3 regions of the Solibacillus sp. R5-41 genome follow, and region 3 is predicted to be linked to each of the others. Evidence: riboswitches for the same ligand, from Rfam matches in the RefSeq annotation. Region 3 holds a riboswitch; each other region holds the start of a gene.
The links. Region 3 has a riboswitch for S-adenosylmethionine ahead of CSE16_RS19480 (bifunctional homocysteine S-methyltransferase/methylenetetrahydrofolate reductase). Riboswitches for the same ligand answer to the same signal wherever they lie in the genome.
Positions count from the first base shown of each region.

Region 1: another riboswitch for S-adenosylmethionine. It lies ahead of CSE16_RS17025 (methionine ABC transporter ATP-binding protein); the one in region 3 lies ahead of CSE16_RS19480 (bifunctional homocysteine S-methyltransferase/methylenetetrahydrofolate reductase).
Region 2: another riboswitch for S-adenosylmethionine. It lies ahead of CSE16_RS01625 (O-acetylhomoserine aminocarboxypropyltransferase/cysteine synthase family protein); the one in region 3 lies ahead of CSE16_RS19480 (bifunctional homocysteine S-methyltransferase/methylenetetrahydrofolate reductase).

Region 1 covers NZ_CP024123.1:3,423,269-3,426,418, reverse strand. Annotated here, with positions in the region: gene CSE16_RS17045 (arsenate reductase family protein) at 1-298, shown strand, start outside; gene gcvH (glycine cleavage system protein GcvH) at 379-759, shown strand; gene CSE16_RS17035 (toprim domain-containing protein) at 878-1,204, shown strand; gene CSE16_RS17030 (thioredoxin family protein) at 1,212-1,517, shown strand; SAM riboswitch class I at 1,574-1,679, shown strand; gene CSE16_RS17025 (methionine ABC transporter ATP-binding protein) at 1,835-2,863, shown strand; gene CSE16_RS17020 (methionine ABC transporter permease) at 2,856-3,150, shown strand, end outside.
Region 2 covers NZ_CP024123.1:331,418-334,567, forward strand. Annotated here, with positions in the region: gene CSE16_RS01615 (hypothetical protein) at 1-125, opposite strand, end outside; gene nfsA (oxygen-insensitive NADPH nitroreductase) at 338-1,072, opposite strand; SAM riboswitch class I at 1,292-1,407, shown strand; gene CSE16_RS01625 (O-acetylhomoserine aminocarboxypropyltransferase/cysteine synthase family protein) at 1,528-2,832, shown strand; gene CSE16_RS01630 (hypothetical protein) at 3,081-3,150, shown strand, end outside.
Region 3 covers NZ_CP024123.1:3,944,786-3,947,935, reverse strand. Annotated here, with positions in the region: gene hemG (protoporphyrinogen oxidase) at 1-750, shown strand, start outside; SAM riboswitch class I at 964-1,062, shown strand; gene CSE16_RS19480 (bifunctional homocysteine S-methyltransferase/methylenetetrahydrofolate reductase) at 1,165-3,009, shown strand; gene metH (methionine synthase) at 3,002-3,150, shown strand, end outside.

The sequences.
Region 1 (3,150 bases), 520 kb from region 3:
GCTCGACGAAAATGGCATTACGTACGAAAATCGACATATCGTTGAACAAACACCTTCTGTGGAGGAGTTACAATTGATTTATAAAGCAAGTGGCTTGCCTTTAAAGAAATTTTTCAATACATCCGGCATAAAGTATCGAGAGCTTGGATTGAAGGATAATCTTGAAACAATGACAGAAGCGGAGCAATTAGCATTACTTGCATCGGATGGCATGTTGATTAAACGACCACTTGTTACAGATGGTAAAAAAATAACATTAGGATTTAAGGAGTCTGACTTCTTAAATACTTGGAAATAAACGGCGTTACATATTGAATTTCCGAACGAAATATGGCAAACTGAACATGAATGTACTACATATTAATTGGAGGGGTTTTCATGAACACACCGAAAGAATTGAAATATACAAAAGAGCACGAATGGGTAAAAATTGAGGATGGTAAAGCAACAATCGGCATTACTCACTTCGCACAATCTGAACTTGGTGACATCGTATTCGTTGAGCTTCCAGAGGTTGGCGACGACATTACGAAAGATCAACCATTCGGTAGCGTAGAATCTGTTAAAACAGTTTCTGAATTATATGCACCATTATCAGGTACAGTTGTATCAGTAAACGAAGAGTTATCTGACAACCCAGAGTTTGTTAATGAATCTCCATACGAGCAAGCATGGATGGTTGTTATCGAATTATCAAATGATGCAGAGTTAGAAGAATTAATGGATGCAGAAGCATACACACAATTAATTGAACAATAATATTCCTTACGCTAAAATCTGTATGTACAGATTTTAGCGTCTTTTTATCTTCATTCAGCAGACGTCCAAACGGAATGACGCCGAGTGGGAATTGATTGTTTGTATAGGAGGTTTTATATTGGAGAAATGCATTATTGTTGAAGGGCGTTCAGATAAAATTCAAATTTCCCCTTTATTGGCTGAACAAGTCGTTATTCTTTGTACGAATGGCACGATAAGTGAAGATGAATTAATTGCATTATTAACACCGTACGAGCAATATGAAATGGTAACGATGTTCGATGTTGATAAAAATGGAGAGAAATTGCGTAAGTTGATGAATCGGACATATTCTGAAGCACAACATTTAATTATTCCAAAGCAATATATTGAAGTGGCAAAGACGCCAGCCCCTATTTTAATCGAACTTCTTAAACGTGCGAAATTTATAGTAAAAGAAGGTTGATCGTAGTATGGAAGTGTGGACGAGAGAACAATGGGTGCAACAGCTGCAAAATGAAGGGCAGCGTGCCTTTTACTTATATACACCAATGTGTGGAACATGTGATGTGGCATCAAAAATATTAACAGTAATTGAGGAATTATTACCGGATTTGTCAATTGGAATGGCAAATATCAACTATTTAGGTGATCTCGCAATGGAGTTACAGGTGGAAAGTGTGCCGTGTTTAATCATTGCTAATAACGGGGAAATGCAGAAAAAAATATATGCATTTCAATCCGTACCTTTTTTGTATGAAATGTTAAAAAGTGATTGACGTTCCTAAGCCGACGTGATAGAGTATCATTTATAATAAAAAACTTAATAGCGTTACTCTTATAAAGAGAGGCGGAGGGAAGTGCCCTATGAAGCCCGGCAACCAGCATTGTATGATGAAAAGGTGCCAAGTCACACAAAGTTTAACTTTGAGAGATGAGAGAACGGTTCAACATAAATGTGAAAACCTTTCTACTTGTCGTCGTAGAAGGGTTTTTTTTCTTTTTGAACAAGTTGAAAATTAGGTAAAACTACTCGCGCGAAAAAATGTGCTATGAAAATAACGAATAAGTTATTTCGAATAAAGGAGTTCAAACGATGATTGACTTACAAAATATATCGAAGGTTTATAAAACGAAAAATGGAGAACTAACAGCCGTAAATCAAGTAAACTTATCGATTAAACAAGGCGAAATCTTCGGCATTATTGGTTATAGTGGTGCAGGTAAAAGTACGATGATTCGACTGTTAAATGGGTTAGAAAAACCAACAGTTGGTTCGGTCGTTGTAAACGGAAATGATATTTCTAAGGCGTCGGGGAAAAAGCTACGAGATGCTCGACAAAAGATCAGTATGATTTTTCAACATTTCAATTTGCTTTGGTCGCGTACAGTGGAAGATAATATCGCCTTTCCGCTTGAAATTGCTGGAGTACCAAAAGAAGATCGAGCAAAACGAGTAGAAGAGCTAATTGAGCTTGTTGGACTAGCAGGTCGAGGAAAAGCGTATCCTTCACAATTATCAGGTGGACAAAAACAGCGTGTCGGAATTGCCCGTGCACTTGCAAACAATCCAGAAGTTTTATTATGTGACGAGGCAACATCTGCATTGGACCCAGAAACGACGGATTCGATTTTAGAGCTGTTACTCGGCATTAATAAAAAAATTGGATTGACAATTGTACTCATTACACACGAAATGCATGTTATTCGAAAAATTTGTGATCGTGTTGCGGTAATGGAAGCAGGTAAAGTAGTAGAGCAAGGCGAGGTGCTACAAGTATTCCAAAATCCTCAAGCACCGATAACGAAAAACTTCATGTCGCAAATATCTGGTGAAACACAGGAAATGCAAACGTCACTCGAGCAAATTTTAGCGAATTATCCATCGGGGAAAATTGTGAAGCTAAGCTTTGTTGGCCAAACAACAGAGCAACCTGTAATATCACAAATCATTAAGCAATTTGATATTGTCGTGAATATTGTACATGGGAAAATTTCCAATACAACAAGTGGTCCGCTCGGCACATTGTTTATCCATATTGAAGGTTCGAGCGAACAAATTAAAGCCGCTTTAGATGTACTAGAGCAACATAAAGTTCAAACGGAGGTGATTGGACATGATTGAGCAATTATTTCCGAATGTAGATTGGGCAAAGATGCTCGATGCAACCTATGAAACAATTTATATGACAACAATAGCAACGGTCGTTACATTCGCACTCGGTTTAATCATCGGGATTGTATTATTTTTAACGAGTGATAATCAGCTATGGGCAAATAAAATCGTCCACTTTTTAACGGGGTCAGTCGTGAATATTTTCCGTTCGATTCCATTCATCGTTTTAATTATTTTACTTATCCCATTCACGAAATTTTTACTTGGTACAATTCGTGGTGCCAATGCTGCTTTAC
Region 2 (3,150 bases), 670 kb from region 3:
TGATCTGTAATTTGTTGATGAATTTTATTTAATTCAATATTTATGTCTGAAATTAACAAAGGGTATTTTCGAGCAGATTTCAAATGTTGGCGTTCTAATGATTTCGCAATAAATGGAGTCGACATTTATGTTACCTCCTAACAACTTCAGTCTCTTCATAATAGCAAAATATGAAACAAAAAACCTAAGTCATAATGAGTAATATGAAATGCTAAAAAAATAATTCTAAAAATCCGTATGGATGTAAAGTACCGATTCAATTAGTAAAGAAGGCATGTTCTTAGCTCAAAAAAACATCATTTTAGCGGAGCGCTAAAATGATGGGTAGGTCATGCGGTTATTTCCACGTAAAGCCTTTTGTTGCAAGGAAATCTTTTATAAATGGACGTTTTTGGTCGACTAAAAAATCCGCCATTTGCTTCGTCCAAGTTGCCATCTTTTGATTGGAAGAGCGGCTTGCGTAATACGTTTCCATCATCGCATCATAGTCAGCTAATAATGTTTCATATTGATCTACGTCATAGCTGTTTTCATGCAACACAGCCGATACTGGTAGACGAGGCTTTGTTTCATTACGTTTTGTCGGTGTACCAATTGTCATCGCAAATAATGGGAACACATAATCAGGTAAATTAAATAGTTCACTAATTTCAGCTGGATTTGTGCGTGCCCCGCCAATATAGCAAATCCCATAGCCCATCGCTTCAGCAGCAATAACAAAGTTTTGTGCAAATAATGAAACGTCCGCAACGCCAACAAGAACGTTTTCAGCAGAATCTGTCACAATGTCAACGCCGTGCATTTGACCTGCAACTTGTAGACGTTTGAAATCCACGCAAAATAAGAAAGAAGCACCCGCAGTTTTGAATTGGAAATCATTTTTTGATAACTCACCTAGTTTTGCTTTTTTCTCCTCATCCGTTACCCAAATAACGCTATATGCTTGGACAAAATGTGAGCTTGCAGCCATTTGCGCCGTTTCGATTAAATCAATAATGGTTTCTTTTGAAATTTGCTCACCTGAATATTTTCGAACAGATGAGTGACTTCGTAAAATTTCTCTTGTTTGCATGTAAATTTCTCCCCTTATGAAAAAATCAATGTAAAGGAACGTTCCTTTAAGTTTATTCTAGTCGATTTATATTCAGATGACTATTGATAATGCTGAAATGAGACTCAACAGCTTTGTTAAATAGAATATTATGAAAATCAGAAAATTTTAAATTAACTGTTGACGAACTGATATTAACTGTTTTATACTGTGAAACAACGATGGAACATAAATCACATACTCTTATCAAGAGTGGCGGAGGGAATAGGCCCTGAGATGCCCGGCAACCAGTGAGTGACGAACTGACTAAGGTGCTACTTCCTACAAGATGCAATTTGCATTTTGAAAGATAAGAGGAGGCAAACTTGCTCATTTGCAAACCCTCTTCTTAGCTGAAGAGGGTTTTTTTCATTCAAAAAACTCCTCCTCTATAACACCGATTTCACCATCGAAAACTATTTTGGAGGTTATTATTGATGACAAATTTACGACCAGAAACACTATTATTACACGGAGGTCAAAAGCCAGATCCTGTAACGGGTGCGATTGCAGTACCAATTTATCGTTCAACGGCTTATGCATTTAAAGATACTGCTCATGCGCAGCGACTATTTGCATTAGAAGAGGCGGGCAATATTTATTCACGTATTATGAACCCAACGGTTGGTGCATTTGAAGAGCGTGTTGCGTTATTAGAAGGGGGAGCAGCCGCAGTAGCACTTTCATCTGGTGCAGCAGCTATCGCATTTTCTATTTTAAACTTAGCAAGTGCTGGGGACGAAATCGTGGCAGCAGGTTCACTTTACGGTGGTACGTATAATTTATTTGCAACAACATTACCACGCTACGGCATTACAGTGAAATTTGTGGATGAAACGAACCCAGAAAATTTCCGGAACGCAATTACAGATAAAACAAAGGCTGTTTATGCAGAAATTATTGGTAACCCAAGTTTAAAGGTGTTAGATATTGAAGCAGTTGCTACAATCGCACATGAAAACGGACTACCATTATTAATCGATAGCACATTCGCTTCGCCATATGGTGGGAACCCAATTGAATTTGGCGCGGATGTTGTCATTCACTCGGCTACGAAATGGATAGGTGGTCACGGAACGACAATTGGTGGCATTGTCGTGGACGCAGGGAATTTTGATTGGACACAAGGGCGTCATCTTGGGTTTACAGAGCCAGATACGTCTTATCACGGACTTCGTTATGGAATTGACACTGCAGGGGCTGCATTTGCCACAAAGCTACGTGTTCAACTTTTACGTGATTTCGGTCCTACATTATCAGCAGACGCAGCATTTAACTTTTTACAAGGCCTAGAAACGCTTCATCTGCGTATCGTGCGCCATAATGAAAATACGTTAAAAGTAGCGGAATATTTACGCAACCACCCATTTGTGGAATATGTAAACTATAACGGCTTTGAAGATTTCCCTTCACATGAGCTAGCGAAAAAATATTTGAAAAACGGGTTTGGCTCAATTTTAACATTTGGCATTAAAGGTGGACGTGAAGCAGGGCGCCAAGTCATTGATAACGTGGAATTATTCTCACACGTAGCCAATGTAGGAGACGCGCGCTCATTAATTATCCACCCAGCATCTACGACACACCAACAATTATCAGCTGAAGAATTAAAAGTAGCTGGTGTATCTGAGGAGCTCATTCGCTTATCGATCGGTTTGGAGGCCATAGAAGATATTATTGCAGATTTAGAACAAGCTTTAGCGAAAGTAGCCGCTAATTTAGAAATCGAAACACAAGTTTAATATAATAGAAGAAACTTGCTTGCCTTTCATCATTTCGTTAGGGAGCAGCTTTCCAAAATTAAAACCAAGTATTTTTATAAGGTTTATTGACAAAGATAAAACCTAGTAATAAAATAGGGATTATAAACTGAGTAATGTAAATAATGTTGCAGCATCGTTTACATTACTTGAAGATAGCGCACTTGCAAATGGTTAACCCCCCTTTGAGCAAGTGCTCTATCTTAATCAATTAGAAGGATTTGTTTGACATGGGAAACGTATACAGTGCACAAAATGTGGCAGCATATATAATTTATGAACTAAATGATCTAAAGAAAT
Region 3 (3,150 bases):
GCAGCAAATAAAAAGTTCATTTCATTTGAAAATGGATTGTCTGCTATCATCAATCGACTTGAGGAAATGTTGCCAGACGTTGAATTTATGAAAAATGCCACAACAGAAAGTGTTCGAAAAGTGGGGTCGCAATATGAGGTAGTGGTAAATGGAAAAATAATAGAAGCAGATGTTGTTGTGCTTGCAGTTCCAAATGACACAGTGCGTAAAGTATTAGCAGATGAGACATTAGATAAAAGTTTAGCGCAATTTTCAACGGCATCTGTGATTACGATGTATGTAGGCTTTGATGTACCAGATGAAGTATTGCCAGCAGATGGCACCGGTTTTATCGTCTCGCATAATAGTGATTTAATATGCAATGCATCTACTTGGACGAGTCGAAAATGGAAGCACACGTCGACAAAAGGTAATCTACTCGTACGCTTATTTTATAAAAATAGTAATCCGCGCTATGAAGAGTTAGCAGCAATGTCTGATGAGGAGCTAACAACGGTTGCACGAGAGGATATTCTTTTAAGTCTTGGCATTGCAGCACAACCAAAAATAGTGAATGTGACAAAATGGATCGATCAAATGCCGCGTTATGATTTAGCACATAATGATGCTCTTGGTGTTGTTGTAGAGGATTTAGAGACGCGTTATCCAAACGTATTACTTGCGGGATGCTCGTATTTTGGTGTGGGTATTGGTGCGTGTATTCAAAATGGAAAGACGACCGCACAGCAAATAATCAATGCAATTGTGTAAAGTTATGCTTGAATATGCTAACAGCTATTGACGTTTTTTTCATATAACGTTATGATTCTGTTAATTCTTTTAATCAGAAAACTCTGCTAAAACGAATTGAAACTTCCATCGGATGTTACGAACTTAGGTTAACACCCTTTGCAAGCATAAATCGTAATCCGGATGCAATTATGCCGGGGTATAATTGATTTAGTATTAAAAAATTCATAATGTATCTTATCGAGAGAAGTTGAGGGACTGGCCCTATGAAACTTCAGCAACCAACAAATAGTCAGGTGCTAAATCCAGCAGGCAAATGCCAGAAGATGAGAGGGACCTAAACTTACAATGTGTAATGCCTTCTTTTATTTTTGAAAGAAGGCTTTTTTATATCATTAAATGACTGAAAATACTGTAAATATGGGAGTGAATACAATGGGTTTATTAGAGGATTTAAAAACTAAAGTATTAACAGCTGACGGCGCAATTGGTACATTATTATATTCCTATGGTTTAGATTATTGTCATGAAGAAATGAATATTTTGCGACCAGAAATTATTGAAAAAATACATGGTGAATATGTTGCTGCCGGAGCGGATATTATCCAGACGAATACATATGGTGCCAATGCAATTAAGCTTGCTCGTTACGGCTATGAATACCGTGTGCAAGAGTTTAATGAAGCGGCATTACAAATTGCTAAGCGTGCTGCAACTCCTGGAGGACAATATGTGTTAGCTACAATCGGGGGTATTCGAGGCGTTCGAAAAAATGATGTGACACTAGCAGAAATTTTAGATGCGTTTGAGGAACAGGCAAAAGTACTTCTTGCAGGTCAACCAGATGGCTTTTTACTAGAGACGTATTATGATTTTGAGGAATTATCCCACTGTGTTCATTTATTACGCACATTAACGGACTTACCGATTATTGCACAAGTGACGATGCAAGATCCAGGAGTTTTACAAAATGGTCTGTCATTAAATGCGGCTTTAACAGAGCTTGCCGCTTTAGGAGCAGATATCGTCGGCAGTAATTGTCGCTTAGGGCCGTTCCATACGATTCAATCATTTGAAGGTGTAGAGCTTCCGGAAAATTCCTTTTTGTCTGCTTCCCCGAATGCTTCTTTATTAGATGTGGAAGATGGGCGCGTTGTTTATGAGTCAGAGGCGGATTATTTTGCGCGTGCTGCGGTTGAATTAGTCGAGCAAGGTGTTCGTTTAATCGGCGGATGCTGTGGTACGACACCAAAGCATATTGCGGCAGTGAAAAGTCGTTTAGCTCATATTAAGCCCATTACAGAGAAAAAAGTGAAGCAAGGGCGTACAGAATTTGTGCGTGTACCTGAGCCACGTAAGCAAGAGCCGTTACATTTAAAAGCAAAGCGCGAACGTTCTGTCATTGTTGAGTTAGATACGCCACGACATTTAGAAATTGATGGCTTCGTGGAAGGTGCGAAAGAATTATACAACGCAGGAGCGGATGTTATTATGATGGCGGATAATTCCCTTGCTTCTCCGCGTATAAGTAATATTGCGATGGCTTCTATTTTGAAGCAGCACGGTATTCGCACATTGCCACATTTAACTTGTCGTGACCGCAATTTAATTGGTTTACAATCACATTTAATGGGTCTAGATGCATTAGAGCTGCATGATCTTTTAGTGGTGACTGGTGACCCAACAAAAGTTGGGGATTTCCCTGGTGCAACGAGTGTATATGATGTGTCATCAATGGAGTTAATTTCTTTAATTAAACAATTAAATGAAGGCTCATCTTTCACAGGAAAAACATTGCGCAAGCAGGCAAATTTCTCCGTTGCAGGTGCTTTCAATCCGAATGTGCGTGTATTAGATCGGGCGGTTGCTCGCTTAGAGAAGAAAATTGAACACGGGGCGGATTATTTCATTTCGCAACCAGTTTATACGAAAGAAAAAATTAAAGAGATTTATGAGGCGACAAAGCATTTAGAGACGCCGATATATATTGGAATTATGCCCCTTACTTCATTTAGAAGTGCGGAATTCCTTCACCATGAAGTGCCAGGTATCAAGCTTTCAGAGGAAGTACTTGCGCGTATGGAAGCTTGCGGTGAGGACAAAGAAGCGGCAACAAAAGAGGGCGTTAAAATTGCTAAGGAACTTTTAGAAACAGCATGTCAGTATTTTAATGGAATTTACTTAATTACACCATTTTTACGCTACGATATGACGCTAGAACTAATCGACTATGTGAAAGCGTTTGATGTTAAATATAAAGGAGCTCAAACAAATGCTTAATCATCCAATACAGGAGCAATTACAAAAACGAATATTAATTATCGATGGTGCAATGGGGACAATGCTCCAAAATGAAAATTTGACCTATGAAGACTTTGGCGGTGAGGAATTAGATGGCTGTAATGAAAACCTTATTTTGAC